One region of the Delftia sp. Lp-1 genome, then DNA from elsewhere that is predicted to be linked to it. Evidence: predicted binding sites of a transcription regulator. Region 1 holds the regulator's gene; each other region holds the start of a gene.

Region 1 (4,204 bases):
AGGCGCTGCCGGCCCAGCCGCCACAGCCAGGGGCCGGCCACCAGCCACAGGCCGCTGCCCACGCCAAAGGCCGCCATGGCCAGCGCGCCCTGCAACGGGCCGCCGCTGAGCGCGGCGACCAGCACGGCCGAATACAGCAGTCCGCAAGGCATGAGCGCCCAGGCATAGCCTGCCGCCAGCGTGCCGCCCGGCGCCGACACCCAGGGCTGCACGCGCCGCCAGGCGGCGCGGCCGGCTGACTCCAGCCAGGCGGGCTGGCGGGCCTGCACCATCATGGCCAGGCCCCAGGCCATCACGGCGACATGGGTCAGTGTCCAGAACGGCTGCAGCGCCGTGGTCTGGCTGGTGAGCCAGGACAGGCTCTCCATGGCCAGGGCCGAGGCAGCGCCCAGGCTGGCATAGCCGGCCAGACGGCCGCCGTGGAACAGCGCCGTGCGCAGCCACAGCCGGCTTTGCAATCCATGCACGGCCACCACCTGCGAGCCGCCGCCCTGCCCCGCCCCGCCCGTGACCACGCCGCAGGGCGCAGCGCACATGGCAAGGCAATGGGGCCCGCCGACGAGCCCCATGATCAAAGCGGTCCAGAGCAGCGACAACAGCATGGGGCCTAGATGATCCTCGAAAACCGCGCCCGGTTCTTGTCCGCCTGCAGATATCGGTCAAACAGCATGGCCACGCCGCGCACGAAGTACCAGCCCATGGGCGTGACCTGGAAGCCCTCGTCGCTGATCTGCACCAGACCCTTGGCCTGCAGGTCCTCCAGGGCCGCCATCTCGGGCGCGAAGTACTCGCGAAAGCCCAGCAGCCAGGCCTGCTCCATGGGCTCGAACAGCACGGCGCCCTGGCACATGATGGCCATGATGACGGCGCGGCGCACCAGGTCGTCGCGCGACAGCGCCAGGCCCCGCACCACGGGCAGGTGGCTGGCGTCGATGGCGTCGTAGTACTCCTCCAGCGTCTTGGCGTTCTGGCTGTAGCTGGCGCCCACCTTGCCGATGGCCGACACGCCCAGCGCGATCAGGTCGCAGTCGGGCTGGGTGCTGTAGCCCTGGAAGTTGCGGTGCAGCCGGCCCTGGCGCTTGGCCACGGCCAGCGAGTCCTCGGGCAGGGCGAAGTGGTCCATGCCCACGTAGACATAGCCACCGTCCATGAACGCGGCGATGGAACGCGACAGCATGGCCAGCTTGTCGGCCCCCTGGGGCAGATCCTCGGCCGCAATGCGCCGCTGCGGCTTGAAGCGCTCGGGCAGGTGGGCATAGGCATAGAGCGCGATGCGGTCGGGCCGCAGCGCGTTGACCTGGGCCAGCGTGCGCTCGAAGGATTCGGGCGTCTGCTTGGGCAGGCCGTAGATCAGGTCCACGTTGATGGAGGCAAAGCCCAGCTGCCGCGCGGCCGCCACCAGCTCGAACACCTGCTCGGCCGGCTGCACGCGGTGCACGGCGATCTGCACCTGCTCGTCGAAGTCCTGCACGCCGAAGCTCAGGCGGTTGAAGCCCAGCTCCTTGAGCACGGCCAGGCGCTCAACGCTGACGGTGCGCGGATCGACCTCGATGGAGTACTCGCCACCCGGCTCCAGCTTGAAATGCTCGCGCAACAGGCCCATCAGCGTGCGCAGCTCGTCGTCGGAGAAGAAGGTGGGCGTGCCGCCGCCCAGGTGCAGTTGGCTGACGGTCTGGCCCTTGCCGCAATGGGCCGTATGCAAGGCCATCTCGCGCGCCAGGTAGTCCAGGTAGACGGCGGCGCGATCGTGGTGGCGCGTCACGATCTTGTTGCAGGCGCAGTAGTAGCAAAGCGACTCGCAAAAGGGCACGTGCACATACAGCGACAAAGGCATGGCACGCGCTGCGGTACTCGATTTGCGTTGTTGCAGCGCCAGGATATAGTCCTCTGCACCAAAGGCCTCGACAAAGCGGTCGGCGGTAGGGAACGAGGTGTATCGGGGCCCCGGTACGTCAAAGCGACGCAGCAGCTCTGGGGTGACAGCGGTCATGGGTTTTTTCCTCTAATACCTCGACTGTGCCGCAGCACATCGGTCATGTCCTTGACTCATATCAAGAGTTGTTTGAGGGACTGCTGCGACAATTTGATCCAACTCATCGCAATCCACGAGGTCACCGCCGGCACGCTGTGTGCCGCTGATGTTTATCACTCCATGAACCTTCAGACCATCAAAGCCTCCTGCTCCAACTGCAACCTGCGCGAACTGTGCATGCCCATGGGCCTGGATGCCGAGCAGATGCAGCGCATCGACGACATCGTGGCCACGCGCCGCAAGGTCAAGCGCGGAGGCCTGCTGTTTCGCAACGGCGAGACATTCACCTCGCTGTACGCCATCCGCACCGGCTTCTTCAAGACCTGCGTGGCCACCGAGGACGGACGCGACCAGGTCACAGGCTTTCAGATGGCCGGCGAGATCATCGGCCTGGACGGCATCGTCAACGACCACCACACCTGCGATGCCGTCGCGCTGGAAGACGCCGAAGTCTGCGTCATGCCCTTCGACAAGCTGGAAGACCTGTCGCGCGAGGTCACGGCCCTGCAAAACCATGTGCACAAGGTCATGAGCCGCGAGATCGTGCGCGAGCACGGCGTGATGCTGCTGCTGGGCAGCATGCGCGCCGAAGAGCGCCTGGCCGCCTTCGTGCTCAACCTGGTGCAGCGCCTGCATGCGCGGGGCTTTTCCAAGTCCGAACTGGTGCTGCGCATGACGCGCGAGGAAATCGGCAGCTACCTGGGCCTGAAGCTGGAGACGGTGAGCCGCACCTTCTCCAAGTTCGCGGACGACAACATCATCGAGGTGCGCCAGCGCCATCTGCGCATCCTGGACACGGAGGCGCTCAAGCGCATCGTCAACAGCCAGCAGTGCCAGTGAGGCTGCAAGGGCGGCAAGCATTCATCCGCCAATGAACAAGGCCCGCGACAGCGGGCCTTGTTCATTGCGGCGGGCTCTCGCTCAGTCCCGCCCCAGCCCCTGCATGGCCAGGTCCGGGTCGGGCTCGGAGACCACGCCGTCATTGAGATCGCGGGCCGAGCGGCCCAGCATGGTGGTCATCAGGCTGGAGAGCATGGTCACGCCCCAGAAGGCGAAGAAGGCCAGCGTGTAGATGCCCTGGCGCGACCAGCCCAGGTCGCCGAGCCAATGCAGCTCCAGCGGATCCACAAAGGCAAAAACCAGCATCTCCATCACGGCGGCTGCCAGAAAGGCAGGCCAGGCAATCCACATCCAGCGTTGGGCCAACATCAGCGATCTCCTTGTGCTGTCGAGGGGTCGCCTTCATTGTGCGCCGCGCCAACGCATGGCGCCAAGCCCCGCAGCGCCCTGCACGCCTGTAGGAAACCCTCACCCGTCGCGCATGCCGGAGATGCGATCCGCCATGCAAAAAGGCCGCGACTGCGGCCTCTTGCAGGGGTGCACGGCGATCAGCGGTCCGTGGGGTGATCGTGCGCGGGCGTGGCCGCATGGTTGCGGCCGGTGACGGCGGGCGCCATGCTCTTGGGCACTTCGCGCACGCCATCGGCACGCTCGTTGATCGTGATGCCGTTGCGGTAGTAGTCGGGGTCGATCACGGGATCGGCGCCATTGATGGCGATGATGGCCGTGATCACGGCAGCGACCACCACGGCCGCCGGGCCGGCCACCACCAGCCAGACATGGCCGAACTTCCACCAGGGCTTGCCGGCGTCGGGGTGCGATGGAGCCTGCGCGGGCGCGGACACTGCGGGACTGGAAGACATGGGAAACCTCTTTCTTTCAGGCGGCAGGCGCGGACCGTGCCGCGCCTGCCAGGAACATCACCGGGGCACCAGGAAGACGGCCTTTTCGGACGCGCGTCCCGCGCCCGAATGCACGGCATCGATATCGAAGAATACGGTGTGCGAGCCCGGCTCGGCCGAACCGTAGGGAATCTGCAGGCGCGCCGCAATGCCGCGCGTCTCGGCCGGGCCGACCTCGACTTCCTGCTCGGACGCCAGCTCCAGCCCGTCCAGGCCATGGGTGCTGATGCGGTAGCGCTGGGCCTGCTCGGTGGCATTCATGATCTGCAGGCGGTAGACATTCTCCAGCTTGCCGCCCGCCACGATGCGCGACAGCGAGGCGCGGTCGCGGATCACGTCCACCTTGACCGACTGGCGCAGCGCCAGGCTCACGATCATGGCCACGCTCAAGCCGATCAGCACGGCCGAGTAGATCAGCACGCGCGGACGG
Region 2 (4,204 bases), on a different contig from region 1:
CCCCGTCCGCAGCCACCCAGCCCTGACCCAAGGAACCCGCATGCCCCTATCTCGCAAGACCGCCGTGGCCAGCGCTGGACTGGCTGCCGCCCTGATCCTGCTGGCCGGCTGCTCGGCCCTGCCGCAGCCCCCCGCCCAGCCCGCGCGCTATGACTTCGGCCTGGCGCCGCTGTCTGCGCCCGCGCAGTCCGCCACATCCGCCGCCCCGCAGGCACGCACGCCGCTGGCGCTGGCCGATGTGGAGGCGCCCGCCCTGTCCGACGGCAGCACGGCCATGTTCTACCGCCTGGCCTATGCCAACGGCCAGGAACTGCGCCCCTACCAGCTGGCGCGCTGGAGCCAGCCTCCTGCACTGCTGCTGCAGCAGCGCCTGCGCAGCCAACTGGGCCTGCAGCGCCCCGTGCTGGCCAGCAGCGAAAGCGTGGCCCAGCCGCGCCTGCAGGGCGCCGTGCCCACGCTGCTGCGCGTGGACATCGAAGAGTTCAGCCAGGTCTTTGACGCGCCCGGCTCCAGTGCCGGCGTCGTGCGCCTGCGCGCCACCCTGGTCGAGCAAAGCGGTGCCGTGGACCGCCTGCTGGGCCAAAAACTCTTCGAGGTGCGCAGTCCTGCAGCTTCGGGCGATGCCGCAGGCGGCGCGAAGGCGCTGGCGACGGCGGCCGATGCCGCCATTGCGCAGATCGATGCGTGGCTGGGGCAGCAGGGGCACTGAGCGGCGGCTGGATTTCCAGCCCATCCATTCTCTTGAGAACGGCTGGTGGGTGCATTGCATCCGCTGGCCGTTTTTTGTTCTCGGGCAATTGGCTCTGCAAGCAAGTGGGGCTTTTTCCGCCCCTGCCGGGTGGTTGCTTTTCGAGGCCGGGTCTCGGCCCGGCAGCCGACGGCCCTTTCTTGATTCGCCAAGAAAGGTCAGATCAAAGAAGGCGACCCGAATATCCGCGACCCCTTCGCTTCGCCACGGCGCAGGCGCGGACATACGGGGAAAAGGCCGGGTACTCAGGGCAGGGGCGGGCCGCGCCTGACCCAGCGCTTCCCGCGCGTCCGTCAGGGGCTGTAGTCCCGATCCCACCGTCTCGGCTGCCCCTGGGACGACCGTCAACACTAGGTCCAGACTACGACGCGCAGCCCCCAGGTTTTTTACAGTGGAACCGTCGCTGATGCAGATCGCGGCTTTGAAAAAACAAGGCCTGATTGCACAGCGCTACTTCAACATCACTGAAAGGACCAAGCCATGAATGAAGACCGCATCAAGGGCAACTGGAAGCAATTCACCGGCAAGATCCGTGAGCAATGGGGCAAGCTCACCGATGACGATCTGGACGTGATCGCCGGCAAGCGCGAGCAATTCCTGGGCAAGCTGCAGGAGCGCCAGGGCCTGGCCCGCGACGCTGCCGAAAAGCAGCTGACCGACTGGCAAAAGCGCAACCCCGACTTCCGCTTCGAAGACTGACGAGGGTGGACTGCGGATGGGCTGGACGCCCTGGCCGGCGCCGCCATCCGCTCCTCGACAGCCAGCGTGCCTGAGGGCACGCACCAATGGCCCGCCGCCGCAGGCACCAAGGGCCGCTTCAGTACAAATACAAGGAGTTCCATCATGCAAACACCGCAACGCTTTCGCCACATGCTGTCCGCCGTCGCCCTGGGCCTGATGGCCTCCGGCGCCATGGCCATGACCAATGCGGAGCACACGGCCGCCAAGAACCAGATCGAGGCCGACTACAAGGCTGCCAAGGAACAGTGCAAGCCGCTCAAGGACAACGCCAAGGACGTCTGCGAGAAGCAGGCCAAGGGCCAGGAAAACGTGGCCAAGGCCGAACTGGAATCGCGCCGCAATCCTTCGCCCAAGAACAGCGAAAAGGCACTCAAGGCCAAGGCTGATGCGGACTACGACATCGCCAAGGAAAAGTGTGACGACCTCAAGGGCGACGCCAAGGATGTCTGCGTGAAGGATGCCAAGGCCGCCCACGTGCACGCCGTGGAAGCCGCCAAGGTGAACAAGGCCCAGGCCGAGCCCGCTGCCAACTCCGCAGCCAAGGCTGCCAACGTGGCCGAAACCCGCAAGGACGCTGCCGAGGAAACCCGCGAAGCGGACTACAAGGCTGCCAAGGCCCGTTGCGACACCATGAGCGGCGCTGCCAAGGACACCTGCGTGGCTGATGCCAAGCGGAAGTTTGGACAGTAAGCTGGTAGGCACCCCCTGAGGCGCTGCGCGCCTTCCCCCTCTCTACTTGCTTCGCAAGGGAGGGGGACGGCACCTTCGCCGCGAGGCGGCTCTTGCTCGGTGCCCCTGGCCTTTTGGCCGCGCCAGTTTTATCCGCCTTGACCAAGCCCCGTTCGCGGGGCTTTGCTGTTTTCGGGTTGGCTGATGTGGGTCAAACGGGTTGGGCGGTGCTGTTCCTAAGCTGCAGGCTTTCACGATGAAGGCAGGAGAAGCATATGGCCGTGCTGGAATGGAGCGGAGCGCTGGCATTGGAGTTGCCGGCCATGGACGAGGTGCATCAGGAGTTCGTCCTGCTGCTGGCCGAGGTGGAGGCGGCCGATGATGCGCAGCTGTGCGCGCGCTGGGATGAGTTGATCGCGCATACGCAGGTGCATTTCGACCAGGAAGACCGCTGGATGCAGTCCACGCGCTTCACCAGCACCAACTGCCACAGCCTGCAGCACAAGGTGGTGCTGCAGGTGATGCGCGAGGGGGCGGCCAAGGCGGCGGCCGGTGATCTGGCCGTGATCCGCAGCATGGCGGGCGAGCTGGCGGCGTGGTTCGTGCACCATGCGCAGACCATGGATGCGGCGCTGGCCCTGCATCTGCGCAGTGCGGGCTTCGATCCCGCCACGGGCTCCCTGGCGCACCCTGAGGCCTTGCCCGAGCAGCCCATCACAGGCTGCGGCGGTGCCTGCGACGGCAGCGCCGACCGCGCGCGGGCCGTGCCGGCCTGAGCCGGCGGGCCTTCAATCGGCCAGCCAGCCCGCTCAGGGCACGATCGCGGGCGAGGCCAGGATGGGGAAGATCTTCACCAGCCCGCCCGCCATCACCTCCACGGCCAGGGCCGCGAGGATCAGGCCCATGAGCCGCGTCATCACGTTGATGCCGGTCTTGCCCAGCACGCGGGCGATCGGGTCGGCCAGCGAAAAGCAGACCATCACCACCAGCGCCACCACCACGCCATAGCCCACCAGGGCCAGGTGCTGCCAGATGGTGCGTGCCTGGTCGGCGTAGATCACCACGGTGGACATGGAGGCCGGCCCCGTCAGCAGCGGAATCGTCAGCGGCACCACGGCAATGCTGTTGCCCATGGCGGCCTTTTCCGCGCCAGCGACCAGCGTGGGCGCGTTGGGCCGTTCCTCGGCCGGGCGGGCGTTGAGCATGTTCATCGCGCTGATCAGCAGCAGCAGGCCGCCGCCCACCTGAAAGCTCTGCAGCGAGATGTTGAAGAAGTCCAGCACCTGCAGCCCGATGATGGCGCAGGCCGCGATCACGCAGAACGAGGCCAGCGCCGCCGTGCGAATGGTCTGCTGGCGCTGCTGCGTGCTGAATCCCTCGGTGTAGTGGATGAAGAAGGGGACGATGGCCAGCGGGTTGATGATGGCCACCAGCGTGATCAGCGGTTTGAGGTCCATCGCATTCCCTGTAGGTTGCCGCCGCCCACCTGTGCCCGGCGCTTGCCGGTACGCACGACTTTTCGTTCCATCGAATGTCTCCTGTGAAAGAATTGCCGCACGGGCCGGCCCGCCGCCATTACAGCATTGCGGGGCGCGTCCGCCCACCGGGAAATCACAACAGGTTCTCAGACAGAAAGGAACGCGGGCATGGGCAGTTTTGTGCAGTTGACTTCATTGGATGGCACGGCTTCGCCGGCCTGGGTGGCCCGGCCCGACGTGCCCGCGCGCGGTGCCGTCGTGGTGCTGCAGGAGATCTTCGGCGTCAACGCCCATATCCGCGCCGTGGCCGACCGCCTGGCAGCCCGCGGCTATGTGGCCGTGGCGCCGTCGCTGTTCACGCGTGTCGAGGCCGGTGTGGACCTGGGCTACGGCGACGCCGACCGTGCCAAGGGCATGGCGCTGAAATCCGCCGCCGAGGCGCTGCCCCAGCCCGGCGTGCTGCCCGAGATCGAGGCCGCCATCGCCCATGCCGCCACGCTGGTGCCCGGCGGCAAGGTGGGCATCGTGGGCTTTTGCTGGGGCGGCCTGTGGGCCTGGCGCGCGGCCT
Region 3 (4,204 bases), 1.4 Mb from region 1:
CTTCACCCTGGTCAACGGACAGGCGCAGCCGGTCTCGCTGCAGCAGTTGCAGCAGGCCGATGGCAAGCCCATGGTCATCAACCTCTGGGCCACCTGGTGCCCGCCCTGCCGGCGCGAGATGCCGGTGCTGGCCCAGGCCCAGCAGCAGCGGCCCGATGTGCGCTTCATCTGGATCAACCAGGGCGAGTCAGCCGAGGCCGTGATGGGCTACCTGCGGCGCGAGCAGGCAGCAGCCCCGCTGCCGCTGGCCCAGGTGCTGTTCGACCCGCAGCAGCAGGCCGGCCGGCACTGGCGCCAGCGGGGCCTGCCTTCCACCTATTTCTATGGCGCCGACGGCCGGCTGTGCGGCATGCGCATGGGCGAGCTGTCGCGCGCCAGCCTGGCCCAGCATCTGAAGGAATGTTCATGAGCGCTTCCCCCCTGTTCCCCCTGCCTGCACTGGCAGGAGCCCTGGCCCTGTCGACAGCCTTGGCCCTGCCGGCTGCGGCGTCCGAGCTGCCATCGGAGGATTTCCTGGCCCAGCAGGGACTGACCCTGGTGGGACCGCTGCCGGCCGTGGGCGGACTCAAGGCCTGGGCCACCTACCGCGACCGCCAGCCCGTGCCCATCTACCGCATGCCTGACGGCAAGCACTGGGTGCTGGGCACGGTCATCGACGCCCAGGGCCGCGACGTGAACGCCCAGGCCCTGCAGGCCGCCGTGCAAAAGCCCATGGGCGAGCAACTGTGGAGCGATGTGCAGCGCGCCCAGTCCATACCGGACGGCCGGGCCGACGCGCCGCGCACGGTCTATGTGTTCACCGACCCCAACTGCCCCTATTGCAACCAGCTGTGGAACGATGCCCGGCCCTGGGTGGAGAGCGGCCAGGTGCAGTTGCGCCACATTCTGGTGGGCATCCTCAAGCCCAGCAGCGAGGGCAAGGCCGCCGCCTTGCTGACCGCGCGCCAGCCAGAGCAGGCCCTGGCCGAGCACGCACGTGCCTATGCCAAGGCCGGCCGCGCCAGCGCAGAAGGCGCGGGCGCCACGCCGCTGGCCCCGGTGCCGCAGGCCACGCGGCAGGTGTTGGCCAACCATGCCTCGCTGATGTCCACCTGGGGCCTGCGTGCCACGCCGGCCCTGGTCTGGAAGGATGACAAGGGGCTGGTGCAGGTACGCACCGGCCTGCCGCCGGGCCTGCTGGAAGAGGTCATGGGGCCGCGTGGCAGGAAATGACGAGGACGACCATGAGCACAAGCCGTTGTCCCGCCGCTTCCACCTCCTCCAGCGACTGTAGCGACCTGTTCCCCGCCCGGCCGGATGCGCCGCCGCTGCGCATCGTGCTGCATGCGCCCACGCCCGGCGCCCTGGCCCGTGCACGCAGCAATCTGGCCAACCTGCGCCAGGACCGGCCCGGTGCCGAGGTCCGCATCGTCATCAACGGCCCGGCCGTCGAGGCGCTGCTGGACGCCGCGCCGGGCACGCCCCAACATCTGGATGCAGAGGCCCTGGCCCATGCGCTGGTCTGCCCGAACACGCTCAGGAAGCTGGGCCGCGAGGCGCCTGCCGGCATGCGCGTGCTGCCGCAGGGCGGCATCGAGTCACTGGCCCTGCTGCAGCAGTCGGCCTGGTGCTACGTGCGCTGCTGAGCGGCCTGCGCCAGCGAGGCCAGGCAGCGCGCCTGCCATTGGTATTCAGGCTCGAACGATTCACGGTCCGTGACGGCGCCGTGGCCGCCCTCGCCATAGACCATGGCGTAGGCCGCATAGTCGGCCGCCTGCAGCGCCCGGCCCGCCAGCCCATGGGCCGTGGCATAGGTGGCGGACACGGCGGCATGGCCGCAGCCGTCGAGGGAGCGCGATCCCTGGTGGTGGTTGGCCAGGCTGGCGGCCTCGCGGGCCAGGCGATCCAGCTCCTGCCTGTCGATCTGGCCGTCCAGGTAGCGGCGAAGGCCTTGTGCGCAGCGGATGACGTCCGGGTCTTCCAGCAGGTGCGCGATGCGGTCCACGCAGGCCTGTGTGAATTGCAGCCTCAGGTGCTCGCCGGCTTCGGCGGCAAGGTCCAGTTCCGAAGCAAGGCTGTTCAGGGCATGGTTCATGGAGAACTCCTTGGCAGTGGCGACACAAGCAGCGTAGACCGGGGCCGCGCGCGGAAACAAGAGGGTGATTTCCGATACGCGCCCCGCATTCCCGAGGAATGCAGTCACCCTGTTAACCCCGTCTTAATCCCTGCGCCACACGCTATGGACTGCCTTGGGCGCCTGTCCATGGCAGGCAGTTGGTGGCGCTTTGCAAGCCCTCGGCAGGCACTCAGCAGGCACTTGGAAAGCCCATTGCTTGACTCACATCAAGCCGCCAAGGCCCTGAATTTCATATATTAAATTCAATATAAAAAGCATATTTTTAATGCTTTATTGAGTTTGAGCGACCACGATCCGTGGCCGCAGGACGATGAAAGACAGGCCATGCCAAAAACTTCCCGCGCCGGCAGCGGCTGCAACGACTGCAGCTGCAAGCCCTCCTCCCAGGACATCCCCGCCCGCACCGCCGCCCATGCGCAGCCCGCCGCAGGCAAGCGCGGCTTCCTGCAGGACCTGCTGGCCGCCGCCATGGCGGCCGTGGCCCTGCCCGTGGCGGCGGCCGCGCCCGGCACCCCCGGTTTTCAACCGCCGCGCCGTCCCGGCGAGGCCGGCAGGCGCTACGGCATGCTGGTGGATCTGCGCCGCTGCATAGGCTGCCAGGCCTGCACGGTGAGCTGCTCCATGGAGAACCTGCCGCCGCTGGGCCAGTTCCGCACCACGGTGCTGCAGTACGAGGTGCAGCACGCGGGCAACGAGGACCTCCCGCCGGCCATGCTCAACCTGCCGCGCCTGTGCAACCACTGCGACAACCCGCCCTGCGTGCCGGTCTGCCCGGTGCAGGCCACCTTCCAGCGCAGCGACGGCATCGTGCTGGTGGACAACGAGCGCTGCGTGGGCTGCGGCTACTGCGTGCAGGCCTGCCCCTATGACGCACGCTTCATCAACCACGAGACGCAGACCGCCGACAAGTGCACCTTCTGCGAGCACCGCCTGGAAGCCGGCCTGCTGCCGGCCTGCGTGGAAAGCTGCGTGGGCGGCGCCCGCGTGATCGGCGACCTCAACGACGAGGGCAGCGAGATCCGCCAGCGCATGCGCGAGCACGCCAAGGACCTCAAGGTGCTCAAGCCCGCCATGGGCACGGACCCGCATGTGTACTACCTGGGATTGCCCGACGCCTTCGTCGACGGCGTGGACGGGCAGGCCAGCGTGCGGCTGGTCACTTCCCACTGAACGCAAGGAGCACCCCATGCACATCGTCGAACTCCTGACCCCCGCCTACGAATCGGCCTGGCTGCCCTGGGCCGTGCAGTACTTCTTCCTGGCCGGCATTGCCACGGGCGCTGCCCTGCTGGCCGCCGCCTGCGCCTGGGCGCCGCGCGCCAGCGCCATGGCGCGCCTGCTGCCGGCCGCCGTGCTGGTGCTGGCCGTGAGCGCCATCGCCGCACCCGTGTCGCTGCTGGCCGACCTGCACCAGCCTGCGCGCTTTTGGCATTTCTATGCGCACTTCACGCCGTGGTCGTGGATGTCGGTGGGCGCCCTGCTGCTGCCGGCCTTCGTGGGACTGGCGCTGGCCTTCGTGCTGGCCTGGTGGCTGGGCCGGCCGCAGTGGCTGCGCTGGCTGGCGCCGCTGCTGGCCGTGTCGGCGCTGACCATCACCGCCTATACCGGCGCCGAGCTGATGGCCGTGCGCTCGCGCCCGCTGTGGAACACGCTGTGGGTGCCGCTGAACCTGGCACTCACGGGCTGGCTGGCCACGGTGGGCTGCATGCTGGTGACGGCGCGCTTTCTGCCCGCCCGCCACCGCCCCGATGCCGGCGCCCTGCAGGCCCTGCGCGTGCTGGGCCTGGCGCTGGCGCTGTGCCTGCTGGCCATGGTGGCGGTCTGGGCCGTTGCCGGCTGGCTGGGCCAGGGCCGCTCCTTCCAGGCGGCGCTGCAGCTGTGGCAGCAGTTTCCGGTCTGGCGCCTGAGCATGCTGGGCTCGGCCGTGGCCGGTGCCGCCCTGCTGTGGGCCCTGGTGCGGGGTGGGCAGCGCATGGCCTGCCCGCGCTACACGCTGGCCCTGGGGCTGGGCCTGGCCGCCGCGGCCTGGGCCTTCCGCTGGGCGCTGTTCATGGGCGTGCAAGGCGTGCCCAAGTACGGCGCGGGCCT
Region 4 (4,204 bases), on a different contig from region 1:
CCGTCTTCTATACACGCGCGCTGGCCACCGAGGATGCCGAACTGGCCGCCGTGGTGGCGTCCGAAGTGGTGCGTGGCCGCGCCCAGAGCCTGCAGGCCGGCAGCGGCCCGCACGGCCCCTACGGCAGCTACCCGGCAGGCCCGCTGAGCCGCGAGGACCAGCCCGGCCCCGCCTATGCCGTGGACCCGGCCCACGCCGCACTGCTGGGCCCGCGCCTGGCCGCGGCGCTGGCCCATGCCCACCTGCTGGCCTACCACCCGCGCGACGCCAGCGCCGGGGCCCTGCAGGCGCTGCAACAGGCGGGCTGGAGCGAGACGGACATCGTCATCCTGTCCCAGCTGGCGTCCTTCCTGTCCTTCCAGATCCGCGTGGTGGCGGGGTTGCGCGTGCTGGCTGCACGCCCCGCGCCCCCGGCAGCCCATCAACCCACCACCCTGCAAGCCCAGCCATGAACTCAACGAACTCCGCCGCTCCCCAGGTCTTCACCCAGGAACAGCTCGACTGGCTGCCATGGATCGAACCGCTGGACGAAAGCGAGCTGACCGAACGCCACCATGCAGGCCTGGTCGATGCCTCACGCGCGCAGTCGCCCTACTTCCGCCTGCTGGCGCGCGACCCCGACACGCTGGGCGCGCGCACGCGCACCGACAAGGACATCTTCTACAACCCCGACGCCGGCCTGCCGCGCGCCGAGCGCGAGCTGGCCGCTGCGGCCACCTCACGCGCCAATGGCTGCATCTACTGCGCCTCGGTCCATGCGCGCTTTGCCACGCACTTCTCGCGCAGGGGCGGCGACGTGCAGCGCCTGCTCGACGAAGGCCCGGGCACGGACCTGGGGCCGCGCTGGAATGCCATCGTCACGGCGGCCGTGGCGCTGACCCAGACGCCGCCTGCGCTGGAGCCCGCCCACATCGATGCGCTGCGCACCGCAGGCCTGGACGATGCCGCCATCTCCGATGTGCTGCACGGCACGGCCTTCTTCAACTGGGCCAACCGGCTCATGCTGTCGCTGGGCGAGCCACGGACCACGGCTTGAGGGCGCCCGCCCTCACCACAGGCCCAGCAGCTTCCACCAGACACTGCCGACCACGGCAAAGATCAGCAGCTCGATCACGCACATGGCCGCACCCACGCGCCACCAGTTGCCCAGCGTGACGTAGCCGCTGCCGAAGATGATGGGCGAAGTGCCGGTGGCGTAGTGCGTGAGCGTCATCATGATGGCCGAGCCGGCCGTCATCATCAGCATGAAGGGCACGACATAGTCGGCCGGAATCAGCTGCGCACCCACGGTCAGGAAGGCCAGCATCATCGCGCTGATGTGGGCCGTGGTGCTGGCGAACAGGTAGTGCGAGAACACGAACACGCCCACCAGGATGGCCGCCACCGGCAGCCAGTCCAGGCCGCTGGCGACGATGGCGTTCTTCATGCCCACGGCAAACCAGGACACCACGCCGAGCTTGTTGAGCTGCTCGGCCAGCATGACCAGGGCGCCGAACCAGACCAGCGTGTCCCATGCGCTTTTCTCGGACAGCACGTCATCCCAGTCGATGGTGCCCGTGATGATCAGCACGAACAGGCCCAGGAAGGCGACCACGGTGGGGTCCAGCACGAAGGCCGGGCCGAACAGCATCTGCGGCACGTTGGCCCACAGCAGCAGCATCAGGCCGAAGGTGCCCAGCATCACGCGCTCCTTGCCCGACAGCGGCCCCATGCGCGCCATCTCGCTGCGCGCATACTCCACGGCATTGGGCGTGGCCTTGAGCTCGGGCGGCGACAGCAGGTAGATCACCAGCGGCATCAGCAGCAGGCACAGCAGGCCCGGCAGCAGCATGTACAGCGCCCAGGTGGTCCAGCTCAGGTGCAGGGCCTGGCCCGTGGCCTTGGCCACGAAATCCACCACCAGCGGGTTGGGCGCGGTGGCGGTCAGGAACATGGCCGAGGTGATGGGATTGGCGTGGTAGTTGACCAGGGCCAGGTAGGTGCCCACCTTGCCTTGCGTGCCCTTGGCCGGGTCCGACTCGAAGGCATTGGCGATGGACTTCATGATCGGGTGCACGATGCCGCCGCCGCGCGCCGTGTTGCTGGGCGTGAACGGTGCCAGCACCAGCTCGCAGATCGCCAGGCCGTAGCCGATGCCGATGGTGCGCTTGCCCAGCAGGGCGATGAACATCAGGCCGATGCGGCTGCCCAGCCCCGTCTTCTTGAGGCCGCGCGAGATCAGGATGGCCACCACGATCAGCCAGATCAGCGGGCTGGAAAAGCTGCTCAGCGCATCGGTGATGGCACCCTTGGACGAGCCGGAGGTGACCTGGGACAGCGAGACGATGACGATGGCCATCAAGGCCATCACGCCAATGGGCATGACCTTGAGGATGATGGCCACGATGGTGGTCAGGAAAATGGCGACCAGCTGCCAGCCCTTGGGCGTCAGCCCCTCGGGCACGGGCATCAGCAGCAGGCCGAACAGCACGGCGGTGGCAATCAGTGCCGGCACCAGCCGGAACGGCACGGCCGCCTTGAAATAGCGGAACAGCGAGGCGATCTTCTCGAGCATGTGGATCCTTTGCGTTGCCGGAGCGGCGCCGAGAGAGCATGGCCTGCCGGGAGCAAAAGCCCACCAGCCTGCACGGGCACTGGCGGCCGCGCCGCATGACTGACATCATGATGCAGTGCAGCATGAGCCCGGCTTCCAGCGGGCGCCTGCGCCACCGAAGTTTGACAGGCATCAAGGCCGGGCCAGTAAACCTGGCGACCCAGGCCACCGAGCCCCGCTCACATGACAGCATCCCCAGACCGGGTGCCTTTCGCCCCGGTGTACCCATGCAGTGAAAAAAGGAGAAAAGCCGACATGCCAGCCAACCGATTCTTGCCCGAGGAATGGGAATGCCGGCTCCAGGAGATCGACCTGGAGATCGCCCGCCACGCCGTCATCTGCAAGATCCCGCTGCTGCAGGCCGGCGTGGTGGAGCGCGTGCTGGCCGATGACGCCAGCGTCTGCGGCGGCGACCACGAGGCCGCTTTCAAGACCCTGCGCGGCCTCTTGTACATGCACTACACCGAGCTGCTGCACATCAGCGAAGTGCTCAGCCCCGAGGTCGCCCAGGAAATCGCCCACCGCGTGCGCCTGCGGCTGGGCCAGCGCATCGGCAACCAGCTGGGCGGCTGATGCCGGGCTGTCCGCCTGGCCTTTGCCCTGGCGCGAGGGCATGAAAAAAGGGCTACGACAGTTGTCGTAGCCCTTTTCAATTTGGTTGCGCGAGAAGGATTTGAACCTCCGACCTTTGGGTTATGAGCCCAACGAGCTACCAGACTGCTCCATCGCGCGGTATTCCAAAATTATAGCAGATTATTCAGCTGCCTTGGCTTCGGCGGCGCCTTCTTCAGCGCGCTCGACCAGTTCCACGAAGGCCATGGGGGCGTTGTCGCCCACGCGGAAGCCCATCTTCAGGATACGGGTGTAGCCACCAGGACGCTTTGCGAAGCGGGGGCCCAGCTCGTTGAAGAGCTTGGTCACGCTGTCGCGGTCGCGCAGGCGGTCGAATGCCAGGCGGCGGTTGGCAACGGTGTCGACCTTGGCCAGGGTGATCATGGGCTCGATCACGCGGCGCAGTTCCTTGGCCTTGGGAACGGTGGTCTTGATGGCTTCGTGCTCGATGAGCGAATTCATCATGTTCTTCAGCATCGCCAGGCGGTGCGAAGAGGTGCGATTGAGTTTGCGGAGGCCGTGACCGTGACGCATGGTGCTTTATTCCTAAAATATGTAATTAGGGCTTGCGCAAACAAGGATGCAAGCCTGGACCCGTTACCGGATCTGCAGCTTGCCTCAACCGAATTTGCGCAAGTTGTTGATTAATTCGTGCAGCCGTATCAGGTACTGCCCGAGGCACTGAGGCTCTCCAAAAAAGGAGAGCCCGCAATTATAGTGCTTAGCGCTTTTCCAGGCCAGCAGGCGGCCAGTTCTCGAGCTTCATGCCCAGCGTCAGACCGCGGGAAGCCAGGACTTCCTTGATCTCGTTGAGCGACTTGCGACCCAGGTTGGGGGTCTTGAGCAGCTCGTTTTCGGTACGCTGGATCAGGTCGCCGATGTAGTAGATGTTCTCTGCCTTGAGGCAGTTGGCCGAACGCACGGTGAGCTCCAGCTCGTCCACGGGACGCAGCAAGATGGGATCAAAGGCGGTTGCGGCACCACGGCCACCGGCCGGAG

The links. Region 1 encodes FNR, which switches genes on or off when oxygen is low (the NO sensors DNR and NnrR bind a similar motif). Its sites were predicted from a motif close to TTGATNNNNATCAA; they were not measured.
Region 2: LGR64_RS26300 (hemerythrin domain-containing protein) is a predicted target of FNR. The motif match lies at 2,360-2,373, and genes of this name have one in related genera.
Region 3: dsrO (sulfate reduction electron transfer complex DsrMKJOP subunit DsrO) is a predicted target of FNR. The motif match lies at 2,313-2,326, and genes of this name have one in related genera.
Region 4: LGR64_RS23015 (DASS family sodium-coupled anion symporter) is a predicted target of FNR. The motif match lies at 2,716-2,729, and genes of this name have one in related genera.

What each region holds. Positions count from the first base shown of each region.
Region 1 covers NZ_JAJALJ010000001.1:3,527,171-3,531,374, forward strand. Annotated here, with positions in the region: gene LGR64_RS15890 (sulfite exporter TauE/SafE family protein) at 1-602, opposite strand, end outside; gene hemN (oxygen-independent coproporphyrinogen III oxidase) at 608-1,990, opposite strand; gene fnr (fumarate/nitrate reduction transcriptional regulator Fnr) at 2,153-2,872, shown strand; gene LGR64_RS15905 (hypothetical protein) at 2,954-3,241, opposite strand; gene LGR64_RS15910 (FixH family protein) at 3,421-3,735, opposite strand; gene ccoG (cytochrome c oxidase accessory protein CcoG) at 3,793-4,204, opposite strand, start outside.
Region 2 covers NZ_JAJALJ010000004.1:240,617-244,820, reverse strand. Annotated here, with positions in the region: gene LGR64_RS26320 (MlaD family protein) at 1-26, shown strand, start outside; gene LGR64_RS26315 (ABC-type transport auxiliary lipoprotein family protein) at 41-709, shown strand; gene LGR64_RS26310 (CsbD family protein) at 1,229-1,447, shown strand; gene LGR64_RS26305 (hypothetical protein) at 1,592-2,179, shown strand; gene LGR64_RS26300 (hemerythrin domain-containing protein) at 2,434-2,934, shown strand; gene LGR64_RS26295 (MarC family protein) at 2,968-3,615, opposite strand; gene LGR64_RS26290 (dienelactone hydrolase family protein) at 3,805-4,204, shown strand, end outside.
Region 3 covers NZ_JAJALJ010000001.1:2,106,371-2,110,574, reverse strand. Annotated here, with positions in the region: gene LGR64_RS09365 (TlpA family protein disulfide reductase) at 1-409, shown strand, start outside; gene dsbG (thiol:disulfide interchange protein DsbG) at 406-1,212, shown strand; gene LGR64_RS09355 (DsrE family protein) at 1,224-1,625, shown strand; gene LGR64_RS09350 (hypothetical protein) at 1,610-2,074, opposite strand; gene dsrO (sulfate reduction electron transfer complex DsrMKJOP subunit DsrO) at 2,441-3,286, shown strand; gene nrfD (NrfD/PsrC family molybdoenzyme membrane anchor subunit) at 3,303-4,204, shown strand, end outside.
Region 4 covers NZ_JAJALJ010000003.1:433,040-437,243, reverse strand. Annotated here, with positions in the region: gene LGR64_RS23025 (CMD domain protein) at 1-452, shown strand, start outside; gene LGR64_RS23020 (alkylhydroperoxidase domain protein) at 449-1,036, shown strand; gene LGR64_RS23015 (DASS family sodium-coupled anion symporter) at 1,049-2,554, opposite strand; gene LGR64_RS23010 (hypothetical protein) at 2,849-3,166, shown strand; tRNA gene LGR64_RS23005 (tRNA-Met) at 3,249-3,325, opposite strand; gene rplQ (50S ribosomal protein L17) at 3,347-3,739, opposite strand; gene LGR64_RS22995 (DNA-directed RNA polymerase subunit alpha) at 3,927-4,204, opposite strand, start outside.